DNA from 3 places in the Shewanella goraebulensis genome. Region 2 is predicted to be linked to each of the others. Evidence: predicted binding sites of a transcription regulator. Region 2 holds the regulator's gene; each other region holds the start of a gene.

The links. Region 2 encodes MetJ, which represses methionine synthesis genes. Its sites were predicted from a motif close to TAGACGTCTAGACGTCTA; they were not measured.
Region 1: serA (phosphoglycerate dehydrogenase) is a predicted target of MetJ. The motif match lies at 3,287-3,304, and genes of this name have one in related genera.
Region 3: metK (methionine adenosyltransferase) is a predicted target of MetJ. The motif match lies at 4,457-4,474, and genes of this name have one in related genera.

What each region holds. Positions count from the first base shown of each region.
Region 1 covers NZ_CP126972.1:3,998,835-4,005,022, forward strand. The annotation lists gene QPX86_RS16925 (hypothetical protein) at 1-99, shown strand, start outside; gene QPX86_RS16930 (curlin) at 114-1,652, shown strand; gene QPX86_RS16935 (helix-turn-helix transcriptional regulator) at 1,738-2,403, opposite strand; gene QPX86_RS16940 (DUF2238 domain-containing protein) at 2,633-3,238, opposite strand; gene serA (phosphoglycerate dehydrogenase) at 3,390-4,619, shown strand; gene ygfZ (tRNA-modifying protein YgfZ) at 4,772-5,731, shown strand; gene QPX86_RS16955 (response regulator) at 5,927-6,188, opposite strand, start outside.
Region 2 covers NZ_CP126972.1:823,647-829,834, reverse strand. The annotation lists gene QPX86_RS03430 (bifunctional aspartate kinase/homoserine dehydrogenase II) at 1-1,938, opposite strand, end outside; gene metB (cystathionine gamma-synthase) at 2,128-3,288, opposite strand; gene metJ (met regulon transcriptional regulator MetJ) at 3,510-3,827, shown strand; gene QPX86_RS03415 (sulfite exporter TauE/SafE family protein) at 3,960-4,700, shown strand; gene QPX86_RS03410 (conjugal transfer protein TraF) at 4,869-6,095, opposite strand.
Region 3 covers NZ_CP126972.1:3,973,923-3,980,110, reverse strand. The annotation lists gene QPX86_RS16835 (GNAT family N-acetyltransferase) at 1-420, shown strand, start outside; gene QPX86_RS16830 (hypothetical protein) at 488-862, shown strand; gene QPX86_RS16825 (GNAT family N-acetyltransferase) at 873-1,481, opposite strand; gene QPX86_RS16820 (flavin reductase family protein) at 1,864-2,463, shown strand; gene QPX86_RS16815 (MAPEG family protein) at 2,581-3,150, shown strand; gene metK (methionine adenosyltransferase) at 3,262-4,413, opposite strand; gene tkt (transketolase) at 4,989-6,188, shown strand, end outside.

The sequences.
Region 1 (6,188 bases), 1.7 Mb from region 2:
TTGGTTGATATCTTCAGCCGAATTGATGAGTGTTTACTGAAAGTGAATTTAATCATTGAAGAGATGACTGTACGAGCGAATAAGTCACTCAATATTTAAACAGGGAGCGTCAAATGAAGTCGCAAACAAAATTATCTTTAATTTCTCTTGCCATAACAGCCAGTCTAGCCTTACCCGTTTCTGCTACAGGGTTTTCACTTCCTGAAGCAGCATCAACTGAAAAGTCAGCTGCGGTAATCGCTGCTGTTAATAACCAAACAACTGTTGAACAGACTGGTGTAGGACAAGACGCACTTGTTTCTCAATCAGGTACACGCCATGTAGCAGAAGTCACTCAAATTGGTAATGATCAAATTGCCGAAGTGACCCAGTTAGGTGATTGGCAAGAGTCATATATTACTTCAGAAGGTGATGGAAACTTTGTAACGACTAACCAAGTAGATGACTGGCATATTTCGAATGTCGGTATTGAAGGTAACGATAACCAAATCACTGTTGATCAATCAGGTTTTTGGAATACTAGCGAAACCACAGCTATTGGTAATAATAATATCGCAGATACTTTACAGGATGGCGCTCAGAACAATAGCATTATCCAACATGTAGGTAATGATAACCTGACCCAAACCACTCAATATGGAGGTGCTAACTTGGCAGTTTTCCGTGTTGAAGGTAATGGTAATGAAGGGGTCATTACTCAAGATGGCAATAATAACCAAGCTGGACTTGTCGCTTCTGGTGGTACTGCCAATGTTGGTGATGGCAATAGCTTATTCGTTGATCAAATAGGCGATGATAATTTTGGTGCAGTCATCGGTGTAAATGGTAATGACAATAGTTTTGAAATTAACCAGAATGGTTTTGCCAATACTGGTGTTGTAGCAAGCCTTACAGGATCTAACAATGATATTGTTATTGACCAGACCGGCGATTTGAATGGTGCAGTGATTGAGTTCGCAACTGGGGATAATAACCAAGTATTTATTTACCAAGATGGCACAGATAACCAAGTCGGTGATACTAACGTGGCGGTAATATCAGGAAACGACAATATCATCGATATTGACCAATCTGGTATTTCAAATCTGACTGAGTTCGAAACTATTGGTGACGGAAACTTAGTAACAGTGCTACAAGATGGTGAGTCTAACTATGTTGCATCAGGTACGTATGGTTTTGATAATGAAGTGACTATTAGCTCTGAAGGAATGAATAACGAAGCTGCTGTGTTCGTGGAGTTAGATCAGAACATGGTTACGGTGGAACAATCTGGTGAAACGAATTTGGCATATGTTGACACCTTCGGTTTTGAAAATGAAGTATCAATGGAGCAAATTGGTTCAGATAATGAAGCAACGCTAACTAACGTCGGTATTGCTCAAGTCATTGATATAGCTCAAGACGGTGAATTTAACCTTACAGACGTAGCGTCATTTGGTGATGAACATGCCATTGATATAGTTCAAGAAGGTACTGGAAACTGGATTGGTGGTGACGATGGTTACTTCTTGGTTGAAGGTTACAGCAATAACTTGACCATATCGCAAATGGGTAACGATAACTTAGTGATTGGTGCACAAACTGGTGATAACGGTATGATTAATGTCTCGCAAACGGGTGACTTCAATACCGCTACTGTTTACCAAAATTAATCTTAGGTAATTTACAATAAAAAGGGAGCCTTATCGGAAGGCTCCCTTTTATATTTTTGCTAAAAAATTAAATCAAGCACCTGATTTAAGCAAACTCGAAATGGGCTTGATAAGTTTGCGCCCAACGTAATAACTCTACGCGATTTCTAGATTGAGTTTTACGGAAAATTGAAGATATGTGCGCTTTAACGGTATGCTCACTGATACATAAACGATGCGCAATTTCTTTATTTCTTGCCCCACTTGACACTAATTGGATAATTGTTCTTTCGCGACTTGTCAGCATCTGCAACATAGCCACAGTATCTGGTGGTATTTCGGTATTTGCATCTAATTTTTGTACTAACCTGCGGAATATTTTACTGATTAATGGTCTGTCATACCACAATTCATCAGCAACCATTTTACGTAAACCTGTTAGCATTAAATCCATACGTTGATCCGAGTACAGTAAACCTCTCACTCCGAGTAATAACGCAGACTCTTGATCTAAAGAGCCTCGTTCAACTTGATAAAGTGCTACAGGAACGTGATTAACTAAACGTGAAACAAGTAAAGGTATCCCTTTGCTGTCTAATGCTGCTCCTTTTTGAGCAACTAAATAGAAACTATTGGTATTTTTGTCGACTTCCAAATCACTTGCGTGTTTAACAATTCTGGTTTTAAGACCTATTGATTCCGCAAGAATGGCAAGATTACATGGCGCCGCAACTTGGTGTAGGAAAACTAATTCATCAATATTTGAGCTCATCACTTTTCTCCCTGAAAAGCACACCTAACATCTCGACTTAACGAGTTTCTTCCTGAAATGTTGATAACAAAATCACAACAATACTCTATATTAGTACATTTTACCTAGTTCATAAGATATTTTTGTCATACGAAGGCATTAAATCAGTATATAAGTTGTTATAAAACACTCTATTAATAGCATACATAACCATTATTAACGCTAATAAATTAGCATTAGTCACTATTTTTTACTTATTAAATAGTGATGCTAACTGCTTATTATGCCAATGGGTGAGCAACACTAATGCACTAATACCTCCTAATAAGGCCATAAACATATCTGATTGAGTATCCCAAACATAACCTTGGGTCCCTAAAAAGGCCTCTGCGTTTTCGCCTGTACCAACGGCGACCCACCACTCGATTAGCTCGTAAAAAGCAGAAAAAGCTAACACAAAGCACACCGATAAAAATTGGCACCAGTAACCGGGTTGTAAAACTCGATTTCTTAAGAAAACTTCACGAGCTAGAATCGCGGGAATAAAGCCTTGGGCTAAATGGCCAATTTTATCATAGTTATTTCTGTCACTTCCCATCCACTCAGCAATCCAGTGAAACAAAGGCACTTCAGCGTAGGTATATTTCGCACCGACCAGTAACACACAGCAATGAACCAGAATTAATACATAAGAAAGTGACGTTAAGGGAAATCGCTTGCGAGTGAAAAATAAGATAGGAATAGCCAATAAAGCAGGAAGTGCTTCTAACCACCAAGTGAACATATCTTTAGGCGAAGTCACCGACCAAATTAACACTGCACAATAAATTACTATCCATATAACTTTCTTATTCAAACTAAATCCCTCTTAGATGATATTGTTCTAGAATTAGAATATTAACTTTAGCCATCTAGCCCTCTACAAGTGTTAAAAAAAGTGCTATTTTGGTCGAGCGTTTATATCAGCATAACATAAGCATAACTATTGATAAGAGGGTACCCATATCATGGCGAAACACTCGCTTGACAAGGATAAAATAAAAATCCTGCTGTTGGAGGGCGTCCACCAAACTGCGGTCGATGTACTTGAGCGTGCAGGTTACACAAATATTGAATACCACAAAGCATCTTTACCAGAAGGTGAGCTGCTGCAATCCATTAAAGATGCACACTTTGTCGGTTTACGTTCCCGCACTCAATTAACTGCAGACGTGTTAAACCATGCTGAGAAATTAGTCGCCATTGGCTGTTTTTGTATTGGTACTAACCAAGTCGATATTGCTGCAGCAGAAAAGCTCGGTGTACCTGTATTTAATGCACCGTTTTCAAATACTCGCTCGGTCGCAGAACTCGTATTAGGTGAGATCATCATGCTAATGCGTGGGATCCCACAACGAAATGCCCATGCTCATCGTGGCGGTTGGTTAAAAAGTGCAAGTGGCAGTTATGAAGTCCGTGGTAAAACTCTTGGGGTGATTGGGTATGGGCATATTGGTACACAGTTAGGCATTCTTGCTGAAACCCTAGGTATGCGAGTCGTATTTTACGATATCGAAGATAAGTTACCTTTAGGTAATGCTAACCAAATCCACTCTTTGGAACAATTATTGGGCGAGGCTGATGTTATCAGCTTACATGTTCCAGAAACTCCGCAAACAAAAGATATGTTTGGCGAGAAAGAGTTCTCTCAAATGCGAGAAAAAAGCATTTTCATTAATGCTTCTCGTGGCACCGTTGTTGATATTGATGCACTTTCAAACGCATTAAAATCAGAACACCTTGCTGGCGCAGCAATTGACGTATTCCCAGTTGAGCCTAAATCAAATGATGATGAGTTTATTAGCCCATTACGTGGTCAAGACAACGTCATAATTACCCCGCATATTGGTGGTAGCACAGCTGAAGCCCAAGAGAATATTGGGATTGAAGTCGCTGGGAAACTAGCCAAATATTCTGATAACGGCTCTACAGTGTCTGCGGTTAACTTCCCAGAAGTCTCTTTACCTCAGCACAAAGGCACATCGCGTTTACTGCATATTCACCATAACCGTCCTGGTGTACTGATTAAGATTAACCAAGCCTTTTCAGAAAAAGGCATCAACATCGCGGCCCAATACCTGCAAACAACTGCAGAAATTGGTTACGTTGTTATGGAGGTTGATTCTAATCAAGCAGAACAAGCTCTTGGCGAATTAAAAGCGATTGAAGGCACGATTCGAACTCGTGTTTTATTTTAAAATCGAGCATTGAAAAATTGCCATTTAACTAGGCATATAAAGTGTGAAATAAAGCTATCTTCATTCAATTGAAGGTAGCTTTTTCTTTTGAGCGTAACTGAATTCCGTTACACTCAAGCCATATCTTTGTTGGTCATCTTAGGAATTAGTTTATGACACTTGCAACTGCGCAGCCTGATTGGGATTTTTTAAACACTTCCCCAGACTTATTAGTCGCCAATCTCACTCATTTAGGCTTAATTGAAATTACCGGTGAACAAGGTAAAACTTTTATTCACGGTCAAGTGACAACTGACATAGTGTCTTTAAAAGATGATCAATGGCGCTGGGGCGCACATTGTGATGCTAAAGGTAAAATGCTTTCAAGCTTTAGAACTTTTGCCAATGAAGATCAACTCATGGTACTGCTGCCTGTTTCTGTATTGCCTCTAAGCCTTGCCCAGTGGCAAAAGTATGCGGTTTTCAGTAAAGCTGAGTTAACAGATGTCAGTGCAGAAAAAGTCATTCTTGGCTTTGCTGGAGCAAATGCTGAAACATTTATCACTCAACAATTCGGTGATGTCACCGCTGAATTAAGCAGGTTTGATAATGCGACTATCGTTAAAGATAATGAACGCTTTATCGTCATCACTAACAATGAAACAGCTATTGAACTGGTTACAGCTTCAAATCAAACGTTACAAAATTCATCGACTTGGCAAGCTCTTGAGATAAAGTCAGGCTACGCCAATATTGATGCTAACCACAGTGGTGAATTTGTGCCTCAAATGTGTAACGTACAAGCCGTCAATGGCATTAGCTTTGAAAAAGGCTGTTACATGGGCCAAGAAACGATCGCAAGAATGAAATATCGTGGCGGCAATAAACGTGCGTTATACATTCTTACAGGTACCACTTCAGAAACTGTCACCAGTGAATCTCAGATAGAAATCGCTGATGAAGATGGATTTAGACGTGCAGGTAAAGTGATTGAATCCGTGCAGCAAGATGGCAAAGTGTTGCTGACTGCAGTGCTTGCCAACGACACCGAAAATCATGCTAAGCTACGTATAAAAGAAGATACAGCAAGCGAGCTAAGTGTTATTCCATTACCATACTCTTTAGAAGACTAATGGTAACCTAGGCCGCTTATTTAGTTAAGTGCTAGTAAGTTAAGTGCTAGTAAGTTAAGTGCTAGTAAGTTAAGTGCTAGTAAGTTAAGTGCTTAGCAAAATATGTTTTAGGCGCTTTAGCAAAAAAGGATAAATACCTTAAGTATTTATCCTTTTTTACATTTCTAAATCACGTAATGGTTTATTTGAACCAAATCAAAATGTTTCTTCATGTTGTGCTTTAATCGTTTTCACATCATCTAATACCGACTTAAACTTCTCCACCAGCTCTGGATCAAAATGTTTACCGGACTCTTTTTCGATTAAACCCATAGTATCTTCAACCGTCCACGCTTTTTTGTAAGGCCGCGCTGATGTTAACGCATCAAATACATCCGCAATAGCAATTATTCTCCCTTCAATAGGGATTTCCTCTCCACTAAGTCCATTGGGATAACCGCTACCATCCCATTTCTCA
Region 2 (6,188 bases):
TCGAGGATCGGGCTCTGTTATCCCCAACCCTCGTGCTTCAACCACTAATTCTGAAAACGATTTTTGGCCATCATAATGTTCAAACAACCAACATAAGGTACCAGAGAAAATACCACCTACAGCCTCAATCGCATCACCACTATTACGCAAGTCGTTTAACGCATGCTGAATCGGCAGTCCCGCACCACAACTGGCATTATAACGCCAAAACAAGCGGCGATTACTGAGTTGTTGCTTTAACTCGCGATAAAACGGCAATGGTCCGGAGCCTGCAAGTTTATTGGCACTCACCATATGAATGCCACGAGCAAATAACTCAGGATACTGCAGCGTTAAGCTCGCACTTGCGCTGATATCTAATGCCACTAACTCATCACAATCAAGTTGTTCTAGCTGCTCAAATAAGCTCGGGTAGTCCCACTTTTGGGCTGTGGTATCGAAACTGTCTTGCCAGTTATTAATATCAATACCTTGTGGACAAATTAGCGCTTCTTTTGAACTAAGTAAGCCAACTAACTGCACGGTAGCTTCTAGCTCACGGTTTAGCGCAGTTGATGAGCGCTGGAATAAATCAATCCAGGCCTCACCAATATTACCCACACCTAACAGCAACACTCCAATTCGCATACGCGGGCCTGCGCAGCGGCGATGCACTTTTTGAGTCAGTAAATTAACTTGAGCTTTAGGCACTAATGTCACCAAGCTCAATCCATCTTGATATAACGGCTTAGCGTCACGACTTAGCAGACGAGCAAAACTGCGACGATAGTGCTCAGCGTCAGCGCTAACGAGTGCCACTAGACCTAAATCGTTATTCACACGAATATCACTGATTGCCAACGCTTCAGCATGTAATTCGAGTAAACTATGAACCTGCTTCTGATTTTCAAGCGTAAAGGCTAATTCCACCTTATGGTGGGCAGAAGTCCAGTAGGCTAATGGCGCAATGCCTTCTTGAGCTAATACGGCAATTAAATCTTGAGCTTGAGACAGCTGCTTAATTCGAAACAACACCACTTCATTAAGGTTAGTCACCACTGGCGCACTGGCCGATGAGCTTTGTGGCGCGATTAAAGTAAAGTCTGTGTGTGATGCATAGCTTGAACGTACTGCTAAGCTGACATTGGTATCAAATAATGGTTGTAAAGTGCGGTTATGCAGCACTGGAGAGCCCAGATGAGCAAGACGATCAGCTTCAACAAGTGACATGCTATTTAATAATTTTGCATCACTGATTTTATTGGGATCAGCGTTAAATACCCCTTCAACATCCGTCCAAATCGTCACCCGCTCAATATCCGCTAAGCTCGCAATAAGGGTGGCGCTGTAATCAGAACCATTGCGGCCAAGTAACAAGGTTTCATTGTGCTCATTAGCACAAATAAAGCCGGTTATAACCAAACGCTCATCAGGGTGTGCTTCAAGAAGTGTTTGCACTCTTTGACGGGACTCTTCAATGCGAATATTAGGCACAACACCTTCGTCAGCCACAAGAATCGAGCAGGCATCAACATTGATTGCTGCTACTCCTGACTCACGCAAAAGCGCCGCCATCAACCTTGCTGACCAACGCTCGCCAAAACTCAGTACATGGTTAAGCTGAAATTCGTTTCGCTGCTCTAAAGATAGCAAGCTGATGAGTTGTGATTTATCCGTTGACAAGCGTTCGCGTAAATCCCGAGCTTGCTCATTGGAAAGTAACTGTTCAATAAGGTTTTGCTGATAACTTACCAGCACTTGCAGTTCTTCTTGCCAAAGTTCGCCTGCTTCTCTTAGCGACAATAACTTATACAAAAAGTTAGTACTTTTACCCGCAGCTGACACAACGACTAAATCATCACAATTGCCATGAGTCAGCAAAATATGTGCGACGCGGCGATAGCAATCAGCATCAGCTAAACTTGAACCACCAAACTTATGTAAATGACTGCGGGTCATTTGTAACTCCTTAAACCACTTCAAACTACCACGCAAACTTAGCATGGCGGCAATAAAATCTTACTTGTTCAACTCAAGACTGTTTAACGATTCTCTCGCCTAAAATGCTGCTTCAGCAGCTAACCCAGCTTGAATATCGGTAACCAAATCTTACTTGTTCAACTTAAGACTGTTTAACGACGCTCTCGACTAAAGTTCTGCTACAGCAGCTAACCCAGCTTGAATATCGGTAACCAAATCTTCAGCATCTTCAATACCGACAGATAGTCTCAATAATGTATCTTTAATACCAGCTTCATAGCGGGCTTCTGGCACCATTGCTCTATGGGTCATGGTTGCAGGTACGGCAACTAAGCTTTCCACTCCGCCTAAGCTTTCAGCAACACTGAAAATCGACAAGGCACCTAAAAATGCCACCACTTCAGCTTCGCCACCTTTAAGTTCAAAACTTAACATAGCGCCAAAGCCTTTTTGTTGTTTGGCTGCAATATCGTGACCTGGATGGTCTTTTAAGCCTGGGTAGTAGACTTTCTCAACAACATTACTTGCTTGTAGTACCTCAATCACCCGTTGAGCATTAGTTTGATGCTCACGAATACGCACTGCAAGGGTGCGAATACCGCGTAGGGTTAAGTAACTATCAAAAGCTGAACCGGTCAGGCCTAATGTGTTAGACCACCAATGCAGTAATTCGCCAAGCTCTGCATCTTTAGCAACGACTGCGCCACCAACCACATCGCTGTGACCATTAATGTATTTAGTGGTTGAATGCATCACAATGTCTGCGCCTAGTTCTAATGGCTGCTGTAATATAGGTGAAAGGAACGTGTTATCAACCACTACTAGCGCATCAACCTCATGGCTTGCTGCCACAATTGCTTCAATGTCTACCACTCGTAATAAAGGGTTGGAAGGTGTTTCTAACCAAACCATTTTTGGCTTTTTAGCAATGGCATCAGCCAGTGCTTTTTCGTCTGTTTGATCAACAACGACTAATTTAAATTGACCTTTGCTGGCAAGATTAGTGAACAGTCGGTAACTGCCACCGTAACAATCGTGGGGAACCACAATTAAATCTTCTGGCCCCAATAAACTGGTAACTAAGGTTATCGCCGCCATACCTGTGCATGTCACTACACCAGTCGCACCATGTTCAAGCTTGGCAATTGCCTCACCTAACACGCAACGAGTCGGGTTGCCAGAACGGCTATAGTCAAACTCTCTTGGGTTTGTGTGTCCATCGAACGAGTAATTGGTCGAAAGATAAATCGGCGGGACTACTGCGCCATATTGAGTATCTGATTCGATACCTTGGCGAACGGCAAGTGTAGCAGCACGATGTTTGGTCATAATAAGCTCCTAAAGATTGACACACTAAAATAAAACAGCAAAGAGATGTCTAGATGGCTAAATGTACCTAAGCTAAATCTGATCGTCAACACAAATTAGACGTTTAGACGTCTAAACATAAAGAAATCTATTTGCTTTCGTTATAGAATAGCAGCAATAATTTGACTGTAATAAATAAGCAGTTAAAATCTGCCACGAATCTATCGTATAAAGGTGAGTTAATGACTGAATGGAATGGCGACTATATCAGCCCATATGCCGAACATGGCAAAAAAAATGAACAAGTTAAAAAAATCACGGTATCGATTCCTTTAAAAGTATTAAAAGTATTGACCGATGAGCGTACTCGCCGTCAGGTGAATAACTTGCGTCATGCGACCAACAGTGAGCTTTTATGTGAAGCATTTTTACACGCATACACTGGTCAGCCACTGCCAAATGATGATGACTTATCTAAAGAAGGCCCTGACAGCATCCCTAGTGAAGCAAAAGCATTAATGGATCAAATGGGTATTGAATGGGAAGACTTAGACGACTAAGTTAAGCTGTAACTAAATGAATCTTGAGCTTATGTTCCGATGTAAGCCCCATTAGTTTAGTTCACCCACATCGCCATATTACCCAATGTAATATGGCGATTTCTGAGTCACCTCGTACTCATAGAGAAGTATATGGCATTTATCGATCCGCAAACCTTGATGCTTGCATCGGTTATTATATTTCTTGGCGCATTAACCCAAGGCCTTATCGGCTTTGGTTTAGCGGTTGTTGCAAGTCCCCTGCTTTATATTATTGACCCTCAACTCGTCCCAGTACCAGTTATTGCCTGTGGGTTTTCCATTGCCTTTTTGACCTTGCTACGGGAACGCACTTCGCTACAATTTAATGGTCTGCAATATGCTTTGATTGGGCGTATTCCAGGTGGGTTTCTCGGCGCTGCCTTACTGGTATTTGCCCCGCAATCAGTATTAGGTCTCGCCATTGCCTTTATTGTTGCTTCAGCAGTCATTCTCAGTTTTTACAAAATTACCGCCCCCGTTAATCGTATAACCTTATTTATTGCTGGAGTGCTATCGGGGGTTTTTGGCAATATAGCCGCAATTGGTGGTCCACCATTGGCTATTCTATTAGCTGGAAAAGACGCGCCACAATTTCGCGCAGCATTGTCTATTTTCTTTGTATTCAGTTCGATGATAGCTATGGTGATTCTGGTCATTGTTGGCTTGGTTGAAACCAAACATGTTTGGCTGTCATTAATGCTATTACCATCGGTATTTTTAGGCAGCTACGTGGCAGGAAAACTTAGCAATAAAGTCGACAAACAGAAAACGCGCATGGCAACGCTTGTATTATGTGGATTGAGCGCCTTAGTGTTAACCATAAAATCATTAATCGAACTCTTTGCGAGCTAAAACAATAACCTTTAAATTGAGTAAGCCGCAAAAATTGAATAAATCGTATAGATTAAATGTAAAGCGTAAAGGTTGATTTAGTTGATTTAGTTGATTTAGCGACATTGAAGTAAGCAGAGGTTAATGCAATCACAAAGATGTTACACCAAAACAGATGCTAGAAAATGGCTAGAAATGATAAGAGGTTTGAAGCACAGCGCCTATGGCATCATCTTCGCCATAGCTACCACTCATATCAAGCTTAAAAGCCTGACCAATGGCAAAACCAGTACCAAAAGAGTAAATATCAACATTATTATCTTTTAGGTCATGACGATACCCCATACGCAAAGACAACCAATTTGTTGCTTTTACTTCACCGCCAACTCGCCAATATTGCACCGCATCAAGTTCTTTAAAACGAGTCTGGTCTACCAAATCAATATCTGTGGTTAGGGTCACTGACGCCCAATCATATGCGGCTCCAGCTGTTATAAGCGGCTCAACTTGATAATGAAATTCACGCCCTTGTGACTCAACTGTTTTAACGGATTTACTGAATACATTTCGCGCAGATAACCCAACGGTCAAAGCATCCATTGGCTCAAAAGCGACACCAATGTCGAGATTAAATAAATTCTCATCATTGCGATATTTATCATCGTCAAAATCATCGGCATCAAAGTTATTGGCATTGACAGAGTAGTGGTACGTATCTATACGCTGAAACTTAGGTGAAATCCCCACTCTTACTGGCATATTTACGATCGATAATGGGAAACTTAATGCCACGCCAAAGTCAGTGACTCCACCCGCCAGCACCACGCCTTGAGAGTCTAAGTCAGTGATTTCCGTTGGCGGATTAAGCGGGTCAAGTGTACTCAAGGTATCTATATCTGATTGAGCAATATCCGCAACCCCAACAGCATCTAGGTAGCTTTTATAAAACACCGCCATAGGCAGATACTCATTAGGGATAACAAAAGCTGCGCCAATGCCAGCAGATACATTGGCGGTATTGCCTTTTAGTGACTCCAAATCAACAACTAAGTCATCTCGAAAGGTTTCAACGTCACTGGAATCACCGCTATTAATTGCAGCTTCAAGACCATCATAAGAGTCTTGCAGCGAATCAAATTTATCAATCATATTATCGCTATCAGCACCTTCGGCGCCAACGGCTGGCAGCAATAAAGAAAACGCTTGCGTCTTCTTTATTTCTTCATTGGTATAGGTGGCATGCGGAGTAAGAATGGCCAATAAAGCAGGGTTAATAAAACTTGCGCCAACCCGGTTAGATGCAGCAACACCAGTACCACCCATACTGTCGCTGCGAGCTTCAAAATAAAGCCCGCTAGCTTGCACATTACTGGCAAGCATGAACAAACAGAAAGGTAGCGCTAGCCTTTTTAGCATCCATCATTTCCCTATTTTTATTGTTATATAAAGATAGTAGAAATATTAAAAAATGTGATGTTAATCACTTAGCAGCAAACCAGTAAAACAGAG
Region 3 (6,188 bases), 1.7 Mb from region 2:
GGCTGGATAATGTTAGCTGAATTAAACACTGATACAGCTTCACCAGGAGTTAGCGTTAAATCGATTATTGGTTACGTGATTGCAGGGCCTTGGTCTTGGTTTCAAGCTTGGGGTATTTATGCGCAGGTATTACGAAAACTCAGTGATATCGAAATGGGTTTTAGCCGCGTGACATCGCAAAATAGCTGCCAATATGGTCCGATTTGGATCCATCCATCCCATCGAGGGCAAGGGATTTTTGAGCACTTAGTAAAAGGTATTCAACGTAAAGCTGCGATGAAATACAGTTTTATGGTGACATTTATCGCAGAAGATAATGCGATTTCTTTTGCTGCCCATACTAAAAAATCAGCAATGGAAGTGGTGGACTATTTTAGCTTTCAACAACGTGATTATTATTTGTTGGTCATGAAGAACTAATTAACTTTTTGCAGCAAACAGCACTAAATAATCAAATGAAATGTATTTAATGGTGAGTAGTAATCATATGGAACAAAACCAGCAAGATAATCAGCAGCAGTTTGAGCAAATATTTCAGCCTTACTTACATTTAAGGTTAGGGGCGTTTGAGAACTTAAAAATTGTCGTTGGGGTACTGGCATCATTGGATAAAAGCTATTCAGCATATGAGCTCGAACTAAGTACTGATAGTAATTCGAAATCAAGATTTTTTTATATCGTCGACACTGAGTTGGGTGTTATCGATTGCGGTCGCACCAATGGTTATGAAGAAGCAATAACTTTACTAGATGAAGATAAAACAGTTGAGTTGTCAGCGGCTAAGACCGTCAATGTGCCAGTGCTTAGCTTGCAGCAAATTTCGTTTATGTGCTTAGAAACATCTCATTTTGATCACTGTTAATTTAGGCTTGTTATTCGGTGGCTTTCTTCATCAGTATTAGAGGCCTTTCCAGACTATGGTATTTATCAAACTGTTGTAGTACATCATTATCAACCAAATTATTTTGACTAATGCTTTTGATTTGATGAAAGCCATAAGCTTGATAAAAACTCTCTAACTCTGGAATCGCGAAAACGTAACTGCGTGTTTTCAACAGTTTAGGACGAATAAAGTTCATTAACTGGTGAGCTAACCCTTTTCCTCTCGCATGCTTTGCGACAACAAGCCCTGTGATTAACTGGCTCTTTCCTATTGTTTTTAATCTAATAGCAGCCGTTATCTTGGCTTGCTCATTAAGTAACTTTTCATTAATTACACTCGTTTGTTGCAAGTCGGAGTCAGGGAGTACCTTTATCGAACCTAACTGAATCGAATCAGGCTGATGGTTTGACTGCCCCAACTGAGTGGCTAACCTTATGAGTGCTATTTGATCATTAATATTGGGTTTAGAATAAGGTAAATGTTGACGATAAAACAGCTTTAGCTCAGACCACTTCCTTTGATCGCTAGATATCTGGCCATTCTTCGTGTCACTCTTTAAGTTAAGTTTTGAAGGATAAAACCACTTTGCAGTGTGCATTATTTGTCCTTAATTAATGTTGAAGATATACCTTTAATGTCATTAACCTCCATAGTAACAAATCACGACTTGGAAGGTTTTCAATTAAGCAGCGAGGTTGAAAATACAGACAAGCTGACTTTAAAAAGAGGCAAGAGTATCGCTTATTTGTGATTATTTGCGTATTAATAGTGGTGATTTTGAGGGATATTTATACAAAATTTAATAAAAATGACTGATAAATTATGTTAATAGCTTGTTTCATCTAGACTTGGTTTATTTAGACTTGTTTGAAGATTTATTGGGTGATAGCTTAGTAAGTAACTTATTTAATTTATTATTTCCACCAAATAACCCGTGTTTGGAAATAGTGAGTTATTGTTTAAAACAGCTAGAGATTGAAATGGAATTTTTGCCGCAGGCGTTAACAGCGCAACAGGTTTATAAATTATTAATTGGTGGTGTAAGTCCAAGACCTATTGCTTGGGTTTCAACGATATCAAAAAGTGGGGTGAGTAACTTAGCACCATTTTCATTCTTTACGGTTGCAAGTGCTAACCCCCCAGTGTTGTGCTTTAACCCAATGAGCACTGATAAAGGGCTAGAAAAAGATACCTTGACTAATATTCGTGAACAGCAAGAGTTTGTGATCAATAGTGTGAGTTATCAAGACTTAGCGGTGATGAATCAAACTTGCCATCAATTACCTGCCGATGAAGATGAGTTTGAATATGCGAGTGTTGAAAAGCTGGCATCATCAATTGTGGCTCCTCATAGAGTCAAACAAGCTTTAGTTAGTTTTGAATGTCGGTTAAATCAGATAGTTGATTTAGGCCAAGAACCTATGTCTGGGCATCTTGTACTGGGGGATGTGGTAGCAATTCATGTACGTGATGATGCAGTCACCGACTTTAAAATAGACAGTGAAAAGTTAGATGCCATCGGCAGAATGGCTGGCAATGACTATAGTTTAACTAGGCAGAAGGTCCAGCTAAATCGATAGTCGATTATTAAGCACTACTTGCTCATTGGAGTGAGCTTTGGAAAGTGACCGAGTCAATGAAGGATCATCTAGGTCACTATTTTAAAGATAGTTGAGCATTAATTACAGGGAGAGATAATGCCAATTTTAAGAGTAGATCCAAACCAAACAAAATTTGCTAATCAGCAACGTGATGTCACCAAAGGAATAGTGGTGGGCATGGTTGTTTCCTTTGCAGTCGTCATTTATGGCGCGTTAGCTAATCCATTTGAATTTAGTGAACCACAGTCCTTAATTGAAAGGTTGATTATTTATGCCTATGGCATGCTTTTGCCTACGTTAAGTTTGATTATTGCTGTTGCCCGAGTAGCTAAACATCGTTTTTTTAACTCTGAAGATATTGATGGACGCAGTTTTAATAAAGAGTCGGAGCGGGTAAGGCGTTTACAAAACGTGCTGCAAAATACCTTAGAGCAATTTTGTATTGTAATGAGTGTTTACTTTTTATGGGCTTTTATCATGCCAGCTGATTACATGTCGTTAATTGCGTTGATTTCAGTTTTATTCTTTATTGGCCGAATTTTGTTTATGCGAGGATACGATAAAGGCGCAGGAGCAAGATCGATTGGTTTCAGTTTAACGTTTTACCCATCAGTGTTAACTGTGGGGGCGATTATTATTTACCTATTCTATCGAGTCTTAGTTTAATTCTTATGAGTTGAGTGAGGTAAACTCACTTTTTAAAGGTACAAAAAAACCGTCAATTGACGGTTTTTTTATTTCTCAGAATTGAGCTTAATCGTCAATAAGTTTTAAAACTTATAGACCAGCATCAGCGCGAAGGATTTCAGCTTTATCAGTCGCTTCCCAAGGGAACTCATTACGACCGAAGTGACCATATGCCGCAGTACTTTGATAGATAGGACGTGCAAGGTCTAGCATGGCAGTTAAGCCGTATGGACGAAGCTCAAAATGCTGACGCACAAGCTTAATCAATACATCTTCAGATACTTTACCAGTACCAAAAGTTTCAATGCTGATTGAAGTAGGTTCTGCAACGCCAATGGCATAAGACACTTGGATTTCACAGCGTTCAGCAAGACCAGCAGCAACGATGTTTTTAGCAACGTAACGTGCAGCGTAAGCAGCACTGCGGTCAACTTTTGAAGGATCTTTACCTGAGAAAGCACCGCCACCGTGACGCGCCATACCACCGTAGGTATCTACGATGATTTTACGACCGGTTAAACCACAGTCACCTACAGGTCCACCGATAACGAAACGACCAGTTGGGTTAATGAAGTACTTAGTGTCTTTGTTTAACCATTGTGATGGTAGAACAGGCTTAATGATGGTTTCCATCACGCCTTCAATCAAGTCTTCTTGAGTCACGTCTTCACGATGTTGAGTCGATAGCACTATGGCATCGATACCCTTGATTTTGCCATTTTCATAGGCAAAAGTGACTTGGCTTTTGGCATCTGGACGTAACCACGGTAATGTACCGTCTTTACGAACTTCAGATTGACGCTTCACTAATTTGTGAGCGTACGTAATTGGTGCAGGCATTAATACGTCGGTTTCGTTACTTGCGTAACCGAACATTAACCCTTGGTCACCAGCGCCTTGCTCTGCTGGGTCGCTACGGTCAACACCTTGGTTAATGTCTGGAGACTGTTTACCAATGGCATTTAAAATCGCACAAGAATCAGCATCAAAACCCATATCTGAATGAGTGTAACCAATTTCACGTACTGTCTTACGTGTGATTTCTTCGATATCAACCCAAGCTGAAGTTGTGACTTCACCGCCGACTAAAACCATACCGGTCTTAACGTAAGTTTCACAAGCAACACGTGCTTTAGGGTCTTGCTCTAAAATTGCGTCTAATACCGCATCAGAAATCTGATCGGCGATTTTATCTGGATGACCTTCTGAGACGGACTCAGAGGTGAACAAGTGGTTTGCCATAGTTGGTAAATCTCGTCTTTTGGAATTTGAACGTGTAGAAGCATCTACATCTAGACGTCTATAATAATTCAAATCAGGTTGGATAACACCCCTTAGAACTAATATAAGTTAATAATTGTGCAATCATTCAAAGATTTAGAAAAATTGAAAATGACCTGTTTCAGATTTTTAATAAATTAATCTTATGAATTTTATGCTAATTATTCTATTTATAGCGTAACGATTAAGGGCTTTAAGGTTAAAAATAAAACAATAACTTTAGTCGATGTTTATCACTTTGTTGGTTTTTTTATTGCCCATTGGCAATAAATATTCACGCATTGTTATTACGGAATATTACCGTTTGGGATCAATATCAGCGATATAAAGTAATTAGTTGATAGAAAAAGCTATATAAATTTTATCGGTAATATGGTGTCAGTCTGCCTGAATAATCGCTTTGTTTAGCTTGGATTAGTCTGTTAGACGTAAAAAATGGTTAATAGATCTAATAAAAATTTGCGTCACACCGCCTAGTAGGGGAAAATATGCCCCACAATTGCCCGCTAGACCTCATATAACAAGCAGGAGAGAGCATGTCATCTCGTAAAGAACTCGCTAACGCAATCCGTGCATTAACCATGGATGCTGTTCAAAAAGCCAATTCTGGCCACCCAGGTGCACCAATGGGGATGGCTGACATCGCTGAAGTGCTATGGAATGACTTCCTTAAGCACAACCCAAACAACCCTGAGTGGGTTGATCGTGACCGTTTTGTTTTATCAAATGGCCATGGTTCAATGCTTATCTACTCTTTACTGCATTTAACAGGTTATGCATTACCTATTGAAGAGTTGAAGAACTTCCGCCAGCTTCACTCAAAAACCCCTGGTCATCCTGAATATGGTTACACACCAGGTGTTGAAACAACCACTGGCCCGTTAGGCGCTGGTATCAGTAACGCTGTAGGTATGGCGATTGCTGAAAAGACCTTAGCTGCACAATTCAACCAACCAGGTCACGACATTGTTGATCACTTCACTTACTGTTTCTTAGGTGATGGTTGTTTGATGGAAGGTATCTCTCATGAAGCATGTTCATTAGCGGGTACACTTGGTCTTGGTAAGCTTGTGGCTTTCTGGGATGACAATGGTATTTCTATTGATGGTCATGTTGAAGGTTGGTTTACAGACGATACGCCTAAGCGTTTTGAGTCTTACGGCTGGCATGTAATTGCTAACGTAGATGGTCATGATAGCGATGCTATTCGCGCGGCAATCGAAGAAGCTAAGTCTGTAACAGACAAGCCAACAATGATTTGTTGTAAAACCACGATTGGTTTTGGTTCGCCAAACAAATCAGGTAGCCATGATTGTCACGGTGCTCCACTTGGTGATGCTGAAATTGCTGCTGCACGTGAATTCCTTGGTTGGGATCACGCTGCATTTGAAATTCCTGAAACCGTTTATGAAGGTTGGGATGCTAAAGATTCTGGCGCTTCAAACGAAGCTAGCTGGAACGAAAAATTCGCAGCTTATACAGCAGCGTTCCCAGAGCTAGCCGCAGAATACAAACGTCGTGTTATCACTGGCGAGCTTCCTGTTGAATTTGAAGAGAAAGCGAACGCTTTCATTCAAGAGTGTCAAGATAAAGCTGAAGGTATCGCAAGTCGTAAAGCTTCACAAAATGCGATTGGTTTCTTCGGTGAAATGCTACCTGAGTTATTAGGCGGCAGTGCTGATTTAGCCGGTTCTAACTTAACGCTTTGGTCTGGTTCAAAAGGTATTCAAGACGAC